3 regions of the Rhodoplanes sp. SY1 genome follow, and region 1 is predicted to be linked to each of the others. Evidence: riboswitches for the same ligand, from Rfam matches in the RefSeq annotation. Region 1 holds a riboswitch; each other region holds the start of a gene.
What was found. A riboswitch is a leader RNA that binds a small molecule or an ion and turns the genes downstream of it on or off. The one in region 1 is predicted to bind thiamine pyrophosphate.

Region 1 (6,397 bases):
CGCGGCCAGCGCCGCGAGCAGCGATTCGATCTCGGCGCCCGGATCGGCGGCCCGCATCACGGCGCCCATCACGGCGACGCCGGCCGCCCCGGCGGCGAGCAGATCCGGGATGGTTTCGGCCGTGACGCCGCCGATCGCCAGCACCGGCACCGACGAGGCGCCCGCGATGGCGCCGACGCAGGCCGGTCCGAGCGCCGGCCCGTAGCCCGGCTTGCTGGCGGTCGCGAAGGCCGGGCCGGCCACCGCCCAGGCGACGAGGTCGGGATCGAGCCGCCCCGCCTCGGCCGGCGCGTGCACCGAGACGCCGATCAGCCCCGTCGGACCGAACAGGTCGCGCGCCGGCCGCGGGTCGGACCCGCCGCGCAGATGCACACCGGCGAGGCCGGCGGCGCGCGCGACCTCCGGCCGCCCGTGCAGCACCAGGGTCGCGCCGTATCGTTCGGCAATGGGCGATAGCTCTTTCGCCAAGGCAACTTGCGCGGGTTCGCTCAGATCCTTCTCGCGGATGCTGGCGAACCGGCACCCGGCCGCGAAGGCAGAGTCGAGGATCTCCGCCAGCGGCCGCACCGCCTGCCGCCGGTCGGTGACCAGCAGCAGCGGAGCCGGCAGGCGGTCGGGGGACTTCAGCGCCGTCATGGCCGGGCTCGTCCCGGCCATCCACGTCTTTGCCACGACCGGCGGGCGAGAGACGTAGATGCCCGGCACAAGGCCGGGCATGACGGCTCGGAGGGTGCGGCAGCAATCACGTCCCGACCAGGCCGAGCTGCGGGCTCGACGGCTCGGCGTAGCGTTTTCGCGGGATGCGGCCGGCCCGGGATGCCAGCCGGCCGGCTTCCACGCCGGCCCGCATGGCGGCGGCCATCCGGACCGGGTCGTTGGCCTTCGAGACCGCGGTGTTGAGCAGCACGGCCGAGCAGCCGAGCTCCATGGCGAGCGCCGCCTCGGACGCCGTGCCGATTCCGGCGTCGAGCACCACCGGCACGGGCGAGCGGGCGCAGATCGTCTCGATCATCACCGGATTGCAGATGCCGAGCCCGGACCCGATCGGCGCGCCGAGCGGCATCACGGCCGCCGCCCCGGCATCGGCGAGCTTCCGGCACGTGATCGGGTCGTCGTTGCAGTAGGGCAGCACCGTGAAGCCGGCCGCGACCAGGGTCTCGGTCGCCCTCAGAAGCTCTTCCACGTCGGGATAGAGGAGCTCGCGGTCGCCGATCACCTCGAGCTTGATCCAGTCGGTGCCGAGCGCCTCGCGGGCGAGCTCGGCGGTCAGCACGGCGTCGCGCGCGGTCTGGCAGCCGGCCGTGTTGGGCAGGAAGTGCGCCTTGTCGCCGATCAGGTCGACCAGGCTCTCGTCCTCGCCGGCGAGGCTGATCCGGCGGATCGCCGCCGTCACCATCTGGGTGCCGCTCACAGTGATCGCGTCGAGCATGACCTTCCGATTGGGATAGCCGGCCGTGCCGAGGAAAAGGCGCGACGAGAACGTGCGCCCGGCGATCACCAGCGGGTCGGCAGCCTTGGCCTCTTGGGTCTTCGTCTCGATGCTCATGTCAGCCTCCGGGCCTCGCCCGCACGATCTCCACAGCGTCGCCGGAGGCGAGCGCCGTGGTGGCCCAGGCGGTGCGCGGCACCACCCGTCCGTTGACGGCGATCGCGATGCCGCGGGCGCCGGGGTCGATGTCCTTCTCGGCCAGCAGCTCCGACACCGTTGCCGCGGCGCGCGGCTCGGCGGTGCCGTTCACCGTGATGGTGTCGCTCGAACTGGTCTCTTCGGCGCCCTTGGACGCCGTTGCCGTATCGGCCATGTCTCTGATCCTCGTTGCCCTGGTCAGGCCGCGGCTTTCGCCGCAAACCGCTCCATGCCGAACGCGGCGATGGCCGGATCGGTCCCCTCGCCGGCCACCAGCCGGGCGACGGCGTCGGCCGTCACGGGCGCCAGCAGGATGCCGTTGCGGTGGTGGCCGGTGGCATAGACGAGCCCCGGCACCTCGGAGGCTCCGAGGATCGGCGCGTCGTCGCGGCTGCCCGGCCGGTGGCCGACGACCGTGTCGACGATCGGCAGCTCCTCGATCGCCGGCAGCACGCGCCACGCGGCTTCCAGCAGAGCGAAGATGCCGCCGGCCGTGATCGCGGTGTCGAAGCCCTTCTCCTCGACCGTGGCGCCGAGGATCAGATGGCCGTCGCGGCGCGGCACCAGATAGCAGCCCGGTGCCCACAGGACGTGAGTCAGCAACGGCGCGGCCGCGTCCATCGTCAGGACGATCACCTGCCCCTTGATCGGCCGCACCGGCGGGCGGGCGGCGGGGGGCACGCCCTCGATGCCGCGCGACCAGGCGCCGGCGGCCAGCACCACGGTGCCGGCGGCGACGCGGCTGCCGTCGGAAAGCTCAACGCCGGTGGCGCGGCCGCTCTCGACGACGATGCGGGAGACCGCCGTGTGCGGGCGCAACGTCACGCCGGCGTGCTCGGCGGCGCGGATCAGCGCCGTGGTGAGCGACCGGGTCGCGACCTGATGGTCCTCCGGGCTGAACACGGCGCCCGTGATCCCCGCCGCGAGATGCGGCTCGCGCCGGCGAACCTCCGCCGGCGTCAGCCAGTCGAGCGTCAGGCCGAGGCCTGTCTGGAACGCGTGATGATGGAGGAGACGCGCGCGCTCGTCGGCGGTCGGCGCCACCACCAGGGTGCCTTCGGTGCGCAGCTCGACGTCGATGCCGGTCGCCTCCAGAAGCTCGGTCGCGAAGCCGGGCCACAGGCGTTGTGCGTGGCGACCGAGCCGGACCAGCTCCTCCTCGCCGGGCTCCGCCTCGGCGCAGGCGGCCAGCATGCCGCCGGCGACCCAGCTCGCCGCGGCGCCGAGGGCGCCCTTGTCGAGCACCGTGACGGCGAGCCCGCGCTGCGCCAGTCGCCACGCGATGCCCAGGCCGCAGACGCCGGCCCCGATGATCACGACATCGGGGGCGCGCGTCGGCGCAGTCGTTGATTCAAAATACGGACGTGATTGCGCTACCATCGGCGGCTCCCTTCGCTGGCATGACCCAGACAGGTTCGTTGGGTGTGATCTCAGCCGCGCACCGGCGCGGCACCCCAGGCCGTGAGGGAATGATGGACGATCCGGGCCGCTGCCGCAAGAGCGGAGCGGCGATGCGCGATCGCGATGGGTCGCGACGCGACGTGAGGACGTGTCGCGGTCAGCTGTCGCGTGTGCCGGCCGGCACCGGCTTCGTCGGTCGTCGCAGGAATGCGGAACACATCAGTCCGGTGCCGAGCAGCACCAGGCCGGCGAGCGTGCTGGTGGCGGACACGCCGAGATGGTCGAAGCCGGTGCGGTAGACGACCGGTCCGAGTGCCTGGCCGAGGAAGAACGAACAGCCGTGCATCGCGACCGCGGTGCCGCGCGCCGACGGCGCGAGCTCGGTCACGTAGATCTGGATGACGCCGTGCAGCGAGTAGAAGCCGAGCCCGATCACCATGAAGATCACGAACTCGACCGGCCAGACGAAGCCGAGCGTCACCACGGCGAGGCCGATCGCCATCAACGCACCGCCGCCGCGCATCAGGCCGCGCTCGCCGAGCCGGCGCAGCAGCACCGAGATCAGCCCGGAATACAGGAACCCGCCCACCGCGAAGCCGGCGATCACCACGCCGGCGATCGCGGCGCGCCCTTCGCCGCGCTCGGCGAGCAGGGCCGCGACGAACGGAAACAGCCCGTGCAGGAACGTGCCTTCCAGGAACACGGCGAAGAAGCAGATCTTCGCCAGCGGGTTCCTGAACACGGCGCGATAGCCGCGCACGATGGTGCTCATCTGGAAGCGGGTGCGGACATCGATCGCCATCCCGCGAAAGCCGACCTGCACGGCGACGAGAGCGACGACCGCGATCGCAGCGACGAGCGCGAAGACGCCGCGCCAGCCGACCGTGTCGGCGATCAGCCCGGCGAGTGGCGAGCCGAGCACGTTGCCGGCCATCGCGGCGGCGAGCAGCCGGCTGAACGCGACCTGACGCTTGGCGACCGGCACCAGATCGCCCCCGATCGCCAGCGCGATCGGGAAGATGCCGCCCGACACCATGCCGACCAGCACGCGCGAGCCGAACAGCGTCGAGAAATCGGGCGCGAAGGCGCCGAGAAAACCCGCGAAGATGCTGAGCACCAGACAGAGCTTCAGCACCAGGACCTTGCCGACCGTGTCGCCGAGGCTGCCGAGCACCGGCTGGGCGAGCGCGTAGGGCAGCGCATAGGCGGTGGAGAGCAGCGCGACGGTGCGCACGTCCATCTGCAGGCCGGTGGCGATCTGCGGGATCACCGGGTCGATGGCGCGCATGAACAGGCTGGTCGAGAACAGCGCCAGCGCGACCACCGCCAGCACCCGTCCGGTCCCCGGCGGGTCGGCGCTGTCGTCGCTGGCGGGAGAGCTCATGCGCGGTGTTGTACAGCACCCCGACGCCGCGACAAGATCGCGGCGCGCCGGCATGCCCGCACCGCCGTCAGGGCAGGATCGCGTGCGGCAGGAAGCGCGACGTGTTCTTGGTGATCGGCGAGGCGTCCTCGCGGATCGACAGGCCGCAGGCCTCGCCGTTCACGATCCACGAGCCGAGCACCGGATAGCCGCCCGCGGTGCGCGGCAGCGTGGCGACGGCCTGGCGCACGAAGCCCTCCGCGCCGTAGGGCCCGCTGTCGGAGTCGAGCACCTCGCCGCCCACCACCATGGCGACATTGGCCCCCTCGCGCGAGTAGAGCGGCTTTCTCACGTAGGACTCGCCGAGACGGCCCGCCTCCGGGTCGTCCTCGAAATAGGCCGGCAGCAGGTTCGGATGGTTCGGCGCCATCGACCACAGGAGCGGCAGGATGCCCTTCGACGACAGGATCGCCTTCCAGGGCGGCTCGATCCAGCGCGTCGACGCGCCCGGCATGGAGCGTCCGAACGGCTCGCGGAACATCCACTCCCAGGGATACAGCTTGAAGGCGAGCGCGATCGGCCGGTCCTGCTCGTCGACGAAGTCGCCGTTGCGCTTGTGCCCGATGCGGTCCATCGCGATCGTCACGGTGTCGAGGCCGGCCTGCCGGGCCGTGTCCTCCAGATAGGCGAGCGTGCCGAGATCCTCGGCGCTCTCCAGCGCGCCGGCGAGATGAACGAGGCCGACCGGCTCGCCGAGGCCGCGCCCCACCTGCTCCGCCACGACGCGCCAGCCGGCGATCAGCGTCTCGTGGACCGAATTGAACTGGTCGCTGCCGGCCGGCACGATCTGGCGCGCGATCGCCTCCTCCAGCCACAGCCATTGGAACACGCCGGTCTCGTACAGCGCGGTCGGCGTGTCGGCGTTGTATTCGAGCAGCTTCGCCGGGCCGGTGCCGTCGTAGCAGAGGTCGAAGCGGCCATAGAGCGAGGGGTCGCCGCGCTTGAAGCTCGCCGCGATGTAGGTCCAATAGGCCTCGGGAATCTTCAGGAGCTTCAGGATGCGCTCGTCGCCGACCGCGCGGGCGACCAGCTCGCGGCACATCGCGTCGAGCTCGGCGGTCGGCGCCTCGATGTCGCGCTCGATCTGCTCGAGCGTGAAGCCGTAATAGGCGGTCTCGTCCCAGTAGGGCGCGCCGTCGATGGTGTGGAACGCGAAGCCGTGCGTGTCGGCGGTCTCGCGCCAGTCGTCGCGCTCCGGGCAGGCGATGCGCTGCACGCTCAGCCTCCCGACGACATGGCACGACCGAACGAGCCGAACCCGCTGCGCAGCGTCGCGCCAATGCCCGACGACGAGGAGCCGGCCGAGGACGCCGTGCCGCTCGCCGCCTTGGCGACCACCGGCCCGGTGGTGCTCGACGACGACGATGACGAGCCGTGCCACCAGGACGAGCCGCTGCTGCTCCAGCGTCCGGAGCCCGACGAGCCGGAGGAGCCGCGCGGGGCGCAGTTTTGCTGTTGGGCCGGGACCGCGGCGGCGCCGCCGGGCGTCAGTGGTGCGTGCAGGGCCGCCTGCTCCGGCGTGTCCGGCGGCCGGCAGTCGCGGCCCGGCATCAGCATGTAGGCGGTGCCGCCGACGCCGAGCGCCGACATCAGCACCAGCCCGACCTGGGTGGAGCGTTTCATGGCCTCGGCCCTTTCGGCCCGCGCTCAGTAGGACATCGAGGCGGCGTTGAGCGCGCCGGCGGAGAGCGAGGCGAGGCCGAGCCAGATCGCCGGCGCGAGCTCGCCCGCGGCGATGCGGTTCGACAAATCCGGCACCGGGATGCGCACCAGGAAGTACACGCCGATCTGGACGGCGAGCGCGATCAGGCTCCACACGGCACAGTCGAGGATCGAGGCGGCGTGCGCGATGGCGCTCGCCACCGGCAGGGCGAAGCCGAGCAGCGCCAGCCCGAGCGACACGGCGGCACCCGGCACGTTCTTGGCGATCAGCACGAACTCGTCGT
Region 2 (6,397 bases), on a different contig from region 1:
CGCACGATGCCGCGATGCCGGCGGCGCGCCGTCCGCCCGGGTCAGACGGTCTCCAGCGGGCCGTGATCGTCGCAGTGGTCGCCGTGCGGATGGTGGAGGCGGCCGTCGACCAGATAGTCGACATGGTCGCCGTGCGGCACCGCCTCGTGGCCGCAGCCGGGGCCGTGGACGTGGCCGCACGTCACCTCCGGCGTGCAGTGGTCCGGATTGGCGTCGCTGACGGCGATCACGTGCTCGTCGACGTGGTCGCCGTGCATGTGGTGGAGATGGCCGTCATGCAGATAGTCGACATGGCCGTCGTGCTTGACGGCGGTGTGACCGCAGCCCTCGCCGTGCCGGTGCGGATGGTTCTCGTGGTGCTTCTCGGTGCAGGTCGTCATGTGAGCCTCGCATCGGTGAAGGTCCGCCGCGCCGTCCGGGGCGCGGCGGGTGCGGGCGGCATTCGCAGGGGGATGGTAGTCGCCGGTGCCGCATCGCGACAACCACCCGAACGGATGGGCCTCAGCGGCGGGGCTCGGGAAACGGGCCGTAGCCGCGGGTGCCGTCGATCACCGGCACGAACACCCAGTCGAGTCGGTCGAGGCGATCCTGCAGGCCGCGGCCCGGAAACCGGCGCATCCGATAGCCGTCGACCGGCAGCAGGTGATGGATGAAATGCGTCAGGATGGCGCGATGGACGTGCGACGCCTGGCGTCGCACCGCGGTGCTGCGCCGCCGCGCCGGCTGCGCGGCGATCACGGCCATCAGCGCGAGCAGCTCGTCGAACAGCGCCGCGTCGAAGCGGTACCGATCGTGCAGGGCGTGCATGAACGTGCCCTCCGCCGCGACCGCGTTGGCGGCCAGCACCGCCAGGGCGCGGGGCAGGGACCCGGGATCGGAGTCCGGCGCGCGCGCCCGACGGGACGCGCGGGGCGAGTTGCGAGACGACTTGGAAGTCGACCTGTTCGCCGACTTGGTCGCCGACTTGGGATGGCGTCTCGGAGGTGATTTGGGCATCGGTCGCGGCACGGTGTGATGGTCGGGCGTGCCGCTTGGTGACGTCGGCGCGGCGGGCGGTTCATCCACCTCACCGGAGCGACGCCGCTCCGCGCCGGCCGGCGAGACGGCGGCCGGTGCGTCCCTCACCGCGGTGCCGCCGCAGTCGTGGCGAACAGTCGTGGCCGGCTGATTCGGGGTATCGGGCAAAAAGCCCGCAGGGGAGAGAACCTTCATGTCGATCGCTTCGCGAGTCCGGGCCGCGTCCGTCGCCGCCGCCGTGGTCGCCGCCGGGGTGCTGGCCGCCGGCTCGGCCGCGCAGGCCGACAGCGGCAGCGTGTCGCTCACCATCTACAAGGGCGGCTGGGTGATCGGCGGCTCCGGCGGCAGCGGCACGCTGACCTTCCAGGGCAAGCGGTACCGGCTGTCGATCGGCGGCCTTTCGGCCGGCCTCGTCTTCGGCGCCTCCAAGGCGAACCTCTACGGCCGGGTGAGCAACATCTCGCGGCCCTCCGACGTCGCCGGCGTCTACGGCGCGGCGGGGGCGGGCGGCGCGCTCGGCCCCGGTGCCCAGGCGATCGTCCTGCGCAACCAGAAGGGCGCCGTGCTCGAGCTCCAGGGCCGCCAGGTCGGCCTCATCGCCAATCTCGACCTCAGCGGCATGGCGCTGTCGCTGAGGTAGGGATCGGCCGCCGGCGGAGTGGCCAGTCGATCACGTCCCCGCCGAACAGCGCAGCCCACACGAGAACCGGCTGAAACGCGAGCCGGGGGCCGTGATACCACCACGAATCCGGAATGGGCGGGATCGAAACGCCATCGACCGCGTGCTTGATGTTGGCTGGAAACACGCCAATCGCATAGAGCGCGAGCATCACCCCGGCGAGCTTGCGAAGCCTCGTGCCGAACAGCGCGAGAGCGCCGGCGATCTCGCAGGCGCCAGTCGCCAGGATGATCTCGCGCGGGAACGGGACCCAGCCCGGCGTGATCAGCATGAACGGCTCCGGCCGCGTCAGATGTGCGAGACCCGCGATGAGGTAACCGGCAGCGAGGACGAGCCGCAGCACGAATCGCACGCGCCGAGCCGGCGCGTGGGGCTCGGCGGAAAGGGTCGGGAGCGGCGTCACATCGGCGGACATCGCAGGTCAACGTGCGAGGGCCGCGCCCGGTTGCCTCGTAGAAGACCCCGCCGTCGATCGTCATTCGGCGATAGCGCGACATCGCCGGCGCCTTCTCGTCCGAGCCCGCGTGGGCACGCCGCTTTCGCGGCTTTGCCCACCCTACGTTTGGCTGTTCGTGCCGCTTTTCGGCATCGGCAAGGCGGGCCTGCGGGGCCCGCCTTGCCCACTCTACGTGATGTCGATGCGGCCTCGCCTCACAGCGCCTTGTTGCTGTCCTTCACGGCGTCGGCCTCGACATAGACCCGGCCGCCCATCTTCAGGAACTTGTCGGACATCTGCTTCATGCCGGCGGCGGCGTCGGCCTGCGCCGTGTCGACCGGATAGAGCGCCGCCTTCTCGTTGTCGCCCAGCCCGGCCGCGTAGTCGCGGACGTCCTGGGTGATCTTCATCGAGCAGAACTTCGGCCCGCACATCGAGCAGAAATGCGCGACCTTGTGGGCCTCCTTGGGCAGCGTCTCGTCGTGGAAGTCGCGCGCCGTGTCGGGATCGAGGCCGAGATTGAACTGATCCTCCCAGCGGAACTCGAAGCGGGCGCGCGACAGCGCGTCGTCGCGGATCTGCGCGGCCGGATGACCCTTCGCCAGATCGGCGGCATGCGCCGCGATCTTGTAGGTGATCACGCCGGTCTTCACGTCGTCGCGGTCGGGCAGACCGAGGTGCTCCTTCGGCGTCACGTAGCAGAGCATGGCGCAGCCGAACCAGCCGATCATCGCGGCGCCGATGCCCGACGTGATATGGTCGTAGCCCGGCGCGATGTCGGTCGTGAGCGGGCCGAGCGTGTAGAACGGCGCCTCGCCGCACTCCTTCAGCTGCTTGTCCATGTTGATCTTGATCTTGTGCATCGGCACGTGGCCGGGGCCCTCGATCATCACCTGGCAGCCCTTCGCCCAGGCGATCTTGGTCAGCTCGCCGAGCGTCTCCAGCTCGGCGAACTGGGCGCGGTCGTTGGCGTCGGCGATCGAGCCGGGCCGCAGGCCGTCGCCGAGCGAGAACGACACGTCGTAGCGCCGCATGATCTCGCAGATCTCCTCGAACCGCTCGTAGAGGAACGACTCGCGGTGATGCGCGAGGCACCACTTCGCCATGATGGATCCACCGCGTGACACGATGCCGGTGACGCGGCTGGCGGTGAGCGGCACGTAGGCGAGGCGCACGCCGGCGTGGATGGTGAAGTAGTCGACGCCCTGCTCGCACTGCTCGATCAGCGTGTCCTTGTAGACCTCCCAGTCGAGCTTGACCGGATCACCGTCGACCTTCTCGAGCGCCTGATAGATCGGCACGGTGCCGATCGGCACCGGCGAATTGCGGATGATCCACTCGCGCGTGTTGTGGATGTTGCGGCCGGTGGAGAGGTCCATCACGGTGTCGGCGCCCCAGCGGATCGCCCACACCATCTTGTCGATCTCCTCCTCGACCGACGAGGTCACGGCGGAGTTGCCGATGTTCGCGTTGATCTTGGTGAGGAAGTTGCGGCCGATGATCATCGGCTCGAGCTCGGCGTGATTGACGTTGGCCGGGATGATCGCGCGGCCCCGGGCAATTTCGCTTCTCACGAACTCCGGCGTCACGAAGGCCGGCACCGACGCGCCGAAGCTCTCGCCGTCGGCGAGCGCGCTCTCGGCGCGGTCCAGCATCTGCTTGCGCCCGAGATTCTCGCGCTCGGCGACGTAGATCATCTCCTTGGTGATCACGCCGGCTTTTGCCCACTCGTATTGGGTGACGGGCTTGCCGTCGAGCGCTCTCAGAGGGGCATGCACGGTCGGGAAGGCGCGGGCGAGATGCGCGCCCGTGACGTTGCCGTTGTCGACCGGCTTGATCGGACGGCCCTGATAGGTCTCGGTGCCGCCGCGCGCGCTCACCCAGGCGGTGCGATGGCGCGGCAGGCCCTTCTCCACGTCGATGGTCGTGGTCGGGTCCGTGTAGGGGCCGGAGGCGTCGTAGACCGGCACGGGCGGCTCGCCGGCGGCGTCCGACAGCACGATCTCGCGCACCGGCACCTTCAGGTCCGGCGCGGCGTCGGGCGTCGTGTAGGCCTTCCGCGAGCCGGCGATCGGCCCGGTCGTGACGGTCGGAACGGTGAGCGCGTCTCTGGGGGTGTGCTTGTTCATTCGGAGCCTCCCGTGAATGGGTGTCCCGGAAACAGCATGCGTCGGTATGGGAATGGTCCCTGTCCCTTCGCCGGCATGACCCGGATCAGGTTCAAAGGGTTTCCGTGGTGCCTGGCGGCCCGTCGGAACCGGAGCGATCGAGCTTCGGAGGAACGACGGTGCTGCGCGGCCGACGGTGTCTCAGCTCCTTCCGGAGCACCCCTCGGAACGAAATCTCAATTTACGGGAGATCGGGGACCTGTCAATGCGACGGTCCGACGACACGCCGGCCCGGCATCGAACCACCGGCGCGGCCGTCGGCGCTGCGGCGGCGGATCACGGGGGCGGCCGTCGCGCGCGGCGCCGCGAGGGGCTGGTCGAGCACGAGGTCGCCGGCGGCGCCCGGCCGGCCGAACAGCCAGCCCTGGGCCTCGCGACAGCCGGCGGCGCGCAGGAGCTCGAGCTGCTCGACGGTCTCGACGCCCTCCGCCGTCGTGCCCATGTCCAGCGCCTTGGCGAGGTTCACGACCGTGCAGACGATCGCGGCGCAGTCGGAGCGAGTCGGCAGGTCGGCGACGAACGACTTGTCGATCTTGATCTTGCTGAACGGGAAGAGCTGCAGGTAGCTCAGCGACGAGTAGCCGGTGCCGAAGTCGTCGAGCACGATGTGGACGCCGAGCGCGGCGAGGTCGTGCAGCACGGCGAGGCCGCCGTGGTCCTTCTGCAGCAGCACCGACTCGGTGATCTCGAGCTCGAGCCGGGCCGCCGGCAGGCCGCTGCAGGCGAGCGCGTCGCGCACCGCCTCGACCAGGTTGCCGGAGCGGAACTGCACGGCCGAGAGGTTGACGGCGAGGCGCACGTCGTCGGGCCAGTCCGCGGCGATGCGGCAGGCCGTGTCGAGGATCCACTCGCCGAGCGGGATGATCAGGCCGATCTCCTCGGCGACGGGGATGAACTTGTCGGGCGGGATCAGGCCGTGGTCGGGATGGCGCCAGCGCACCAGCGCCTCGACGGCGCAGGGCCGGCAGGTGGCGATGTCGACGATCGGCTGGAAGTGGATCTCGAACTCCTTGCGCACCAGCGCCTCGCGCAGCTCGAACTCGAACTCGCGCTGAAGTTGAGCGTCGGCGTCCATGGCCGGCTCGAAGAAGCGGTAGCAGCCGCGGCCGTCGCCCTTGGCGCGGTAGAGCGCGAGGTCGGCGTTGCGCAGGATCTGGCTCGGCTCGGTGCCGTCGTCGGGCGCGATGGCGACGCCGATCGAGATGCCGATGACGATCCGCTTGCCCTCGATCTCGTAGGGCGCTCGCAGGTCGTCGAGCAGCCGCGCGGCCCGCGCAGCCGCCTCGTCGCGCGGCTCGTCGTGGCAGTGCTGGATGATGGCGAACTCGTCGCCGCCGATGCGTCCGAGCGTATCGTCCGGTGCGGCGGTGCGGCGCAGGCGCTCGGCCACCGCCTCGAGCAGCGCGTCGCCGCCCGAATGGCCGAGCGAGTCGTTGACCGACTTGAACAGGTCGATGTCGAAGATCAGGATCGCGAAGCTCTTGCCGGTGCGCACCATGCGGGCGATCGCCTCGTCCATCCGCTCGCGGAACATCAGGCGATTGGCGAGGTCGGTCAGGGCGTCGTGCCGCGCCATGTGGGCGATCCGCTGCTCGGCCTGGGTGCGCTCGGTGATGTCCTCGTGCACCGAGATCCAGCCGCCGTCGCCGGTCGGGTCGTTGAGCACGGCGATCACCCGTCCGTCGCCGAGCCGCGTCATCACATGGGTGGCGCTGTCGCGCGAGATCGCGCCGGTCAGCTCGGCCAGGTAGGACTCCGGATCGGCGCACTCCGTGCCCGCCTCGGTGCGCAGGCGCAGCAGCTCGCGCAGCGAGGTGCCGGGCCGCACCGTCGCGGCGGCGAGGCCGTACATCTGACGGTAGCGGGCATTGTGCAGGACCAGACGGCCGTCGCGGTCGAACATGCACAGCCCGTAGGACATGTTGTTGAGGGCGGCGTCGAGCTGATTGGTCGTCTGCTCCAGCCGGCGCGACTTGCGCACCAGGCCGCTGAGCAGCGCGGCGCAGCACAGGAAGGCCAGCAGGCTGCCGAGGCCGATCCACAGCGCGCGATGCTCCCAGGTGGCGAGCGCCGCACTTTCGGTGATGGTGACGTTGA
Region 3 (6,397 bases), on a different contig from region 1:
GCGACCTGCCGGACGGCGATTCGGTCGGCGGAACGATGGCCGCGGTGGTGCGCAACACCGCGAAGCTCTCGGCCGCGGACCGCGCCGCCATGGCCGAGTACCTGAAGTCGCTGCCGCCCGTCGACGGCCCGCCGCGGCCGGAGCGGAAGTAGGTTTCGCGCGACGCGATAGTCATTCCGGGGCGGCGCGCAGCGCCGAACCCGGAATCCAGCCAAGAATGTCGAGTTCGCTGCTGGATTCCGGGTTCGCGCCTTCGGCGCGCCCCGGAATGACGCGCGTCGGCCCCGCACGGCCGCATCCCGCCAAGAGTGGTTTTCGGAACCCGAGGACCGTGCGACAAGGGGCGCCCGCGTCGCGTCGCCATCCTGCCCCCGCCCGTCATGAGCCTGCACGCCGCCATCCTGGTCAAGATCGTCTCGGTCCTGCTGTTCGCGGTGATGTCGGCGCTGGCCCGCTATCTCGGCGAGGCCGGGATTCCGCTCGGCCAGGTGGTGTTCTTCCGCAGCCTGTTCGCCCTCCTCCTGATCGTCGTCATCTACGCGGCCCGGCACGAGCTGTCCGCGGCGGTGCGCACCAGCCGGCTGCTCGGCCATGTCGGCCGCGGCAGCATCGGCGTGGCCGGCATGTTCCTCAACTTCGCCGCGCTGGCGCGCCTGCCGCTGGTCGACGCGACCGCGATCACGTTCGCGGCGCCGCTGATCACGGTGGCGCTCGCCGCGGTCGTGCTCTCCGAGCGGGTGCGGGCCTATCGCTGGACCGCGGTCGGTGTGGGCTTCGTCGGCGTCATGGTGATGCTGTGGCCGTATCTCGGGCTCGGGCGGCTCGTCACGGCGGCGTCGACGGCGGCGACGGTCGGGGCGATGTGCGCGCTCGCCTCGGCCTTCTCCAACGCCTTCGCCGTGATCCAGACGCGACGCCTGACCGACAGCGAGACGACCTCGTCGATCGTCTTCTACTTCTCGCTGATCTGCACGATCGCGGGCGCCATCGTGCTGCCCTTCGTCTGGATCACGCCGACGCTGCCACAGCTCGTCGCGCTGATCGGCGTCGGGCTTCTGGGCGGCGCCTCGCATCTCCTGCTCACCGAGAGCTACCGCTACGCGCCCGCCTCGGTGATGGCGCCGTTCGACTATCTGGCGCTGCTCTTCGCCTTCCTGATCGGCTGGGTGGTGTTCGGCGAGATCCCGACCGGCTGGGCCTATGCGGGCGCCGGCATCGTGGTGCTGTCGGGCCTGTTCGTGATCTGGCGCGAGCGCCGCCTCGCCGCCCGGCGCCGCAAGGCGACGAAGCCCGACGAGCCGACGAAGCCCGACCCGGCGTGAGCCCGGCGCGGCTCAGAACGCCTTGAACGTGATGATCGTCTTGGTGTCGACGATGCCCGAGATCGTCTGCACCTTCTCGTTGACGAAATGGCCGATGTCGGTGCCCTGATCGACATAGAACTTCACCAGCAGGTCGTAGTCGCCGGCCGTGGAGTAGATCTCCGAGGCGATCTCGGCGTCGGCGAGCTGGTTGGCGACCTGGTACGACTTGCCGAGGTTGCACTTGATCTGCACGAAGAACGGAATCATCGGCTTTCCCTCGGGCCTCGCGGCACTGCGCCGCCATTCGCGCCGCGCCGTCGCGCGGTCGCCGCAATCGAGCAAAACCGGACCGGTTTGACAAGCGAGACGGGCGCCCCGGCAGCCTTGCGCAGGGCCGGGGGAGGGACTAGTTTCGCCTTTGATCTCAGCGGGGTGTCCGGCCGAATCCGCGTCCGGGCTGAGAGGCGGAGCCGGCTCCTTCGGCCGGTGTGCCAACCCGTCGAACCTGATCCGGGTCATGCCGGCGGAGGGACCTCGAGATGACGCGAGTGGGCGACGACGCCCCGATCCACGGCCGCGCCGATGCAGGCGAGGCCATCTCTCGCGAGACCATCTCTCGTGAGACCGTCGCGCGCGCCGCCGACGCGCTCGACGCGCTGCGGGCGAAGCGGCCGCGGGTCCATTGCATCACCAACACGGTCGCCCAGACCTACACGGCGAACCTGCTGCTCGCCGCCGGCGCGGTCCCGTCGATGACCATCGCGCCGGACGAGATCGCCGCCTTCGTGGCCGGCGCCGACGCGCTCGTCGTCAACATCGGCACGCTCGACGAGACCCGCCGCACTGCCATCGGCATCGCCATCGACGCCGCCACGGAGGCCGGCATCCCCTGGGTGCTCGATCCGGTCTTCGTCGACCGCTCGCCCGGCCGCGCCACCTTCGGCAAGGCCCTCCTGGCGATGCGTCCGACCGTGCTGCGGCTGAACCCGGCCGAGTTCGCCGTGCTGTCCGGCCTGCCGGCGGAGGCCGACCATCTCCCGGGCTTCGCGCGCGAAAATCAGGCGGTCGTGGCGCTCACCGGGGAGACCGACCTGGTCGCCGATGCGGCCCGGCGCGCGGCGATCGGCAACGGCCATCGCTGGATGGCGCGCATCACCGCCATGGGCTGCGCCGGGGCGGCGCTGGTCGCCGCCTTCGCAGCCGTCGACGACGACCCCTGGCACGCGACGATCGCGGCGCTGGTCGCGCTCGGTGTCGCGGCGGAGCGGGCCGCCGTCGTGTCGAGCGGCCCCGGTACGCTCGCCGTGCGGCTCCTCGACACGCTGTTCGATCTCGACCGCAAGGACCTGCTGGAGCAGGCGAAGGTGAGCTGAATGACCGTCGACGTGCGTCTCAATGCCATCCTGGATCCGGAGCGCGCCGGCGGGCGCCCGCTCGTCGATCTCGCCCGCGCCGTGGTGGCGGGGGGCGCGACGCTCCTGCAGCTGCGCGACAAGCACGGCAGCACCCGGCGCATGATCGAGGAGGCGCGGGCGCTGATCGAGGTGCTGGCGCCGCTCGGCGTGCCGCTGGTGATCAACGATCGCGTCGACGTCGCGCTCGCGGCCGGCGCCGCCGGCGTCCATGTCGGCCCCGACGACATGGCGGTCGAGGACGCGCGCGCGATCCTTGGACCGGGCGCCATCGTCGGTCACTCGATCAAGACGCTCGACCAGGCCGAGCGCGTGCCGCTCGATCTGCTCGACTACGCCGGCGTCGGCGGCGTCTATGCGACGCTGTCGAAGGACAATCCGGCGCCGCCGATGGGGCCGGAGGGGCTCGCGAAGATCCGCGCCGTGCTGCGCCGGCGGGCGCCGCTGATGCCTGTGGTCGGCATCGCCGGCATCGAGATCGGCAACGCCGCGCCGGTGGTCGCGGCCGGCGCCGACGGCGTCGCCGTCATCTCGGCGCTGTCGCTCGCCCCCGATCCGGAGGTCGCGGCCCGCACGCTGCGGGCGATCGTCGACGGCGCCCTGGCGGAGCGCGCCGCCTGATGCCCCCGCTCGCCGTGACCCCCATCGCCGTGACCGTGGCGGGCTCGGATTCGAGCGGCGGCGCCGGCATCCAGGCGGATCTGAAGACCTTCTCGGCGCTCGGCGTCTACGGCGCCTCGGTGATCGCCGCGTTGACCGCGCAGAACACTCGCGGCGTGACGGCGATCCACGACGTGCCGCCCGAGTTCATCGCGGCGCAGATCGACGCGGTGTTCTCCGATCTCGCCGTCACAGCCGTGAAGATCGGCATGCTGTCGGTGCCGGCCGCGATCGTCGCGGTGGCGGCCGGCCTCGATCAGCACCGGGCCCGCAACATCGTTCTCGATCCGGTGATGATCTCGACCAGCGGGGCGCGGCTCTTGGCGCCCGAGGCGGTCGAGACGTTGATCCGCCTCTTGCTGCCGCGCGCCGATCTGATCACGCCGAATCTCCCGGAGGCGGCGGCGCTGCTCGAGACCTCGGTCGCGACGACCGAGGCCGAGATGCGCGGGCAGGGCGAGGCGCTGCTCGCGCGCGGCGCCCGCGCCGTGCTGATCAAGGGCGGCCACGCCGAGGGCGCCGAGAGCGCCGACCTCCTGGTGACGCGCGAGGGCGTGGCGCGCTTCGCGGCGCCGCGTGTCGCGACGAAGAACACCCACGGCACCGGCTGCACGCTCTCCTCGGCGGTCGCGGCCGGCCTCGCCAAGGGACGGGATCTCGTCGCCGCGGTCGGCGCCGCGAAGGACTACGTCGCCGCCGCGATCGCGGCCGCCGACCGCCTGACCATCGGCACCGGCTTCGGCCCGGTGCATCATTTTCACCGGTGGTGGTGAGGTGGGGCGACGGTCTCCGAGCTGGTCATCCCGGGGCGCGGACCGCAGGTCCGCGAGCCCGGGATCCATACGCCCTGTGGCAGTGGTTCACGATAGACAGGGGTTATGGGTCCCGGGCTCGGCGCTTCGCGCCGCCCCGGGACGACCAGAGCAAGTACATGACGCTTCACCCGCGCGACGATGTTCAACGTGACCCTGCGCGTGCGGCCGGCGTACCGTCACGAGTTCAGGAGCCTGACATGAAAAGCTTCACCCGACGCCATCTCGCCGGCGGGGCGCTCGGCGCCGCTGCGGCCGTCGCCGCGCCGGCGGTCGCGCGCGCGCAGACGAAACGCTGGCGCATGGTGACGTCGTGGCCGAAGCGGCTGCCCGGTCCCGGCATGTCGGCCGAGCGCATCGCCGAGCGCATTTCCGCGATGTCCGGCGGTCGGCTGCAGATCACGGTCCACGCCGCCGGCGAGGTGGTGCCGGCCTTCGAGGTGCTGGACGCGGTCGGCGGCGGCGTCGTCGAGATGGGCCACACGGCGGCGTTCTACTGGCAGGGCAAGCAGCCCGCCGCGGCGTTCTACACCACGGTGCCGTTCGGTCTGACGCCGGCCGAGCACGTCGCCTGGGTCGAGGCCGGCGGCGGCCAGGCGCTGTGGGACGAGCTCTATGCGCCGTTCGGCGTGAAGCCGTTCATGGGCGGCAACACCGGCGTCTGCATGGGCGGCTGGTTCCGCTCCACGCTGACGGGGCTCGCCGATCTGAGAGGCCTCAAGATCCGCTCGCTCGGGCTCGGCGGCGAAGTCTATCGCCGGCTCGGCGCGACGCCGCAGACGACGGCGCCGGGCGAGATCCTGACGAGCCTGCAGTCCGGCGTGCTCGACGGCGCCGAGTTCGTCGGCCCCGGCACCGACATCGCGCTCGGTCTCTACCGGGTGGCGCCGCACTACTATGGTCCCGGCTTCAACAAGCCGAACGGCACCGGCGAGTGCCTCGTCTCGCTTTCCGCCTGGACCGGCCTCGCGCCCGACCTCAAGGCGATCGTCGCGCATGCCTGCGCCACCGAGGCGACCTTCGCGCTCTCCGAGATGGAGCGCCTCAACGCCGAGGCGCTCGCCGCGCTGATCGAGCGTCACAAGGTGAAGCTGGAGACGTTCCCGGACGAGATCGTCGCGGCCGCTCGCGGCCACGCTGCCGAGATCCTCGCCGAGGTCGCGGCTCGCAACCCGCTCGCCAAAAAAGTCCACGACTCCTACACGGCGTTCCGCGACCGCGTCGCCGGCTGGTCCCGCGTCTCGATCCGCGCCGTGCTGGAGGCGCGGGGGGCCTGAGTCTGCTGCACCGCAGCGTGGCCGGCGCGCCGCCCATCGCTGTCGCGCACCCGCACCTTTCCCGGCCGGATCACTTGTCATACCATCCGGCCGCGCTCGGCCGCTCCCGGCCGGCAGGAAAGGCCCAGCCCGGACACCATGCGTATCGCCGCCGTTCACGCCGCCGAGGGGAAGATCTTCGGCACCGTCACGCACGACGAGTTTCGCCCGATCCTGATCGACGGCGCGCCCGCCGTCGACCTGCGCGACGTGATCACGCTCCTCGATCGCGCGCCCGATGCGCTCCGGCACGGTCCCGCCACGGTGCTGGCGAGCCTGACGCTCGCCGCCCCGGTCGGGCCGCTGACCAAGAACGTGATCTGCGTCGGCAAGAACTATCATGAGCACGCCAAGGAGTTCGCGCAGAGCGGCGTCGACCAGTCGGGCGACAGGCAGGAGAGCCCGGAGTTTCCGGTGGTCTTCACCAAGGCGACCTCGTCGCTCGCCGATCCGCTGCAGCCGGTGCCGGCCTCGGCCGATCCGACCGGCACGGTCGACTACGAGGGCGAGCTCGGCGTGGTGATCGGGCACCGCTGCAGCAAGGTGACGGCGGCCGAGGCGCTCGACTACGTGTTCGGCTACACGGTGGTCAACGACGTGACGGCCCGCGCCCTGCAGCAGCGCCACAAGCAGTGGTTCCTCGGCAAGAGCCTGGACGGCTTCTGCCCGGTCGGCCCGTGGCTGGTGACGGCCGACGAGATGGGGCCGCTCGACGGCCAGATGCTCACGACCGTGGTGAACGGGGAGCAGCGGCAATCGGCGCCGCTGCGCGACATGATCTTCGACACCGCGACCATCATCGCCACCGTTTCGGCCTACGTAACCCTCGAGCCGGGCGACCTGATCGCCACCGGCACGCCGGCCGGTGTGGGAATCGGGTTCCGGCCGCCTCG

Region 2: another riboswitch for thiamine pyrophosphate. It lies ahead of thiC (phosphomethylpyrimidine synthase ThiC); the one in region 1 lies ahead of thiO (glycine oxidase ThiO).
Region 3: another riboswitch for thiamine pyrophosphate. It lies ahead of thiM (hydroxyethylthiazole kinase); the one in region 1 lies ahead of thiO (glycine oxidase ThiO).

Annotation. Positions count from the first base shown of each region.
Region 1 is NZ_JBEOMB010000052.1:26,406-32,802, forward strand. It holds gene ABTU92_RS14720 (thiamine phosphate synthase) at 1-636, opposite strand, end outside; gene ABTU92_RS14725 (thiazole synthase) at 743-1,546, opposite strand; gene thiS (sulfur carrier protein ThiS) at 1,548-1,802, opposite strand; gene thiO (glycine oxidase ThiO) at 1,826-2,944, opposite strand; TPP riboswitch at 2,996-3,094, opposite strand; gene ABTU92_RS14740 (MFS transporter) at 3,186-4,412, opposite strand; gene ABTU92_RS14745 (glutathionylspermidine synthase family protein) at 4,480-5,667, opposite strand; gene ABTU92_RS14750 (hypothetical protein) at 5,670-6,074, opposite strand; gene ABTU92_RS14755 (DUF350 domain-containing protein) at 6,099-6,397, opposite strand, start outside.
Region 2 is NZ_JBEOMB010000125.1:36,121-42,517, forward strand. It holds gene ABTU92_RS24625 (hypothetical protein) at 42-380, opposite strand; gene ABTU92_RS24630 (hypothetical protein) at 502-846, opposite strand; gene ABTU92_RS24635 (hypothetical protein) at 1,211-1,657, shown strand; gene ABTU92_RS24640 (DoxX family protein) at 1,629-2,111, opposite strand; gene thiC (phosphomethylpyrimidine synthase ThiC) at 2,348-4,261, opposite strand; TPP riboswitch at 4,306-4,474, opposite strand; gene ABTU92_RS24650 (EAL domain-containing protein) at 4,503-6,397, opposite strand, start outside.
Region 3 is NZ_JBEOMB010000005.1:115,182-121,578, reverse strand. It holds gene ABTU92_RS01770 (c-type cytochrome) at 1-152, shown strand, start outside; gene ABTU92_RS01765 (DMT family transporter) at 381-1,322, shown strand; gene ABTU92_RS01760 (Lrp/AsnC ligand binding domain-containing protein) at 1,335-1,571, opposite strand; TPP riboswitch at 1,723-1,855, shown strand; gene thiM (hydroxyethylthiazole kinase) at 1,844-2,677, shown strand; gene thiE (thiamine phosphate synthase) at 2,678-3,337, shown strand; gene thiD (bifunctional hydroxymethylpyrimidine kinase/phosphomethylpyrimidine kinase) at 3,337-4,149, shown strand; gene ABTU92_RS01740 (TRAP transporter substrate-binding protein) at 4,389-5,465, shown strand; gene ABTU92_RS01735 (fumarylacetoacetate hydrolase family protein) at 5,604-6,397, shown strand, end outside.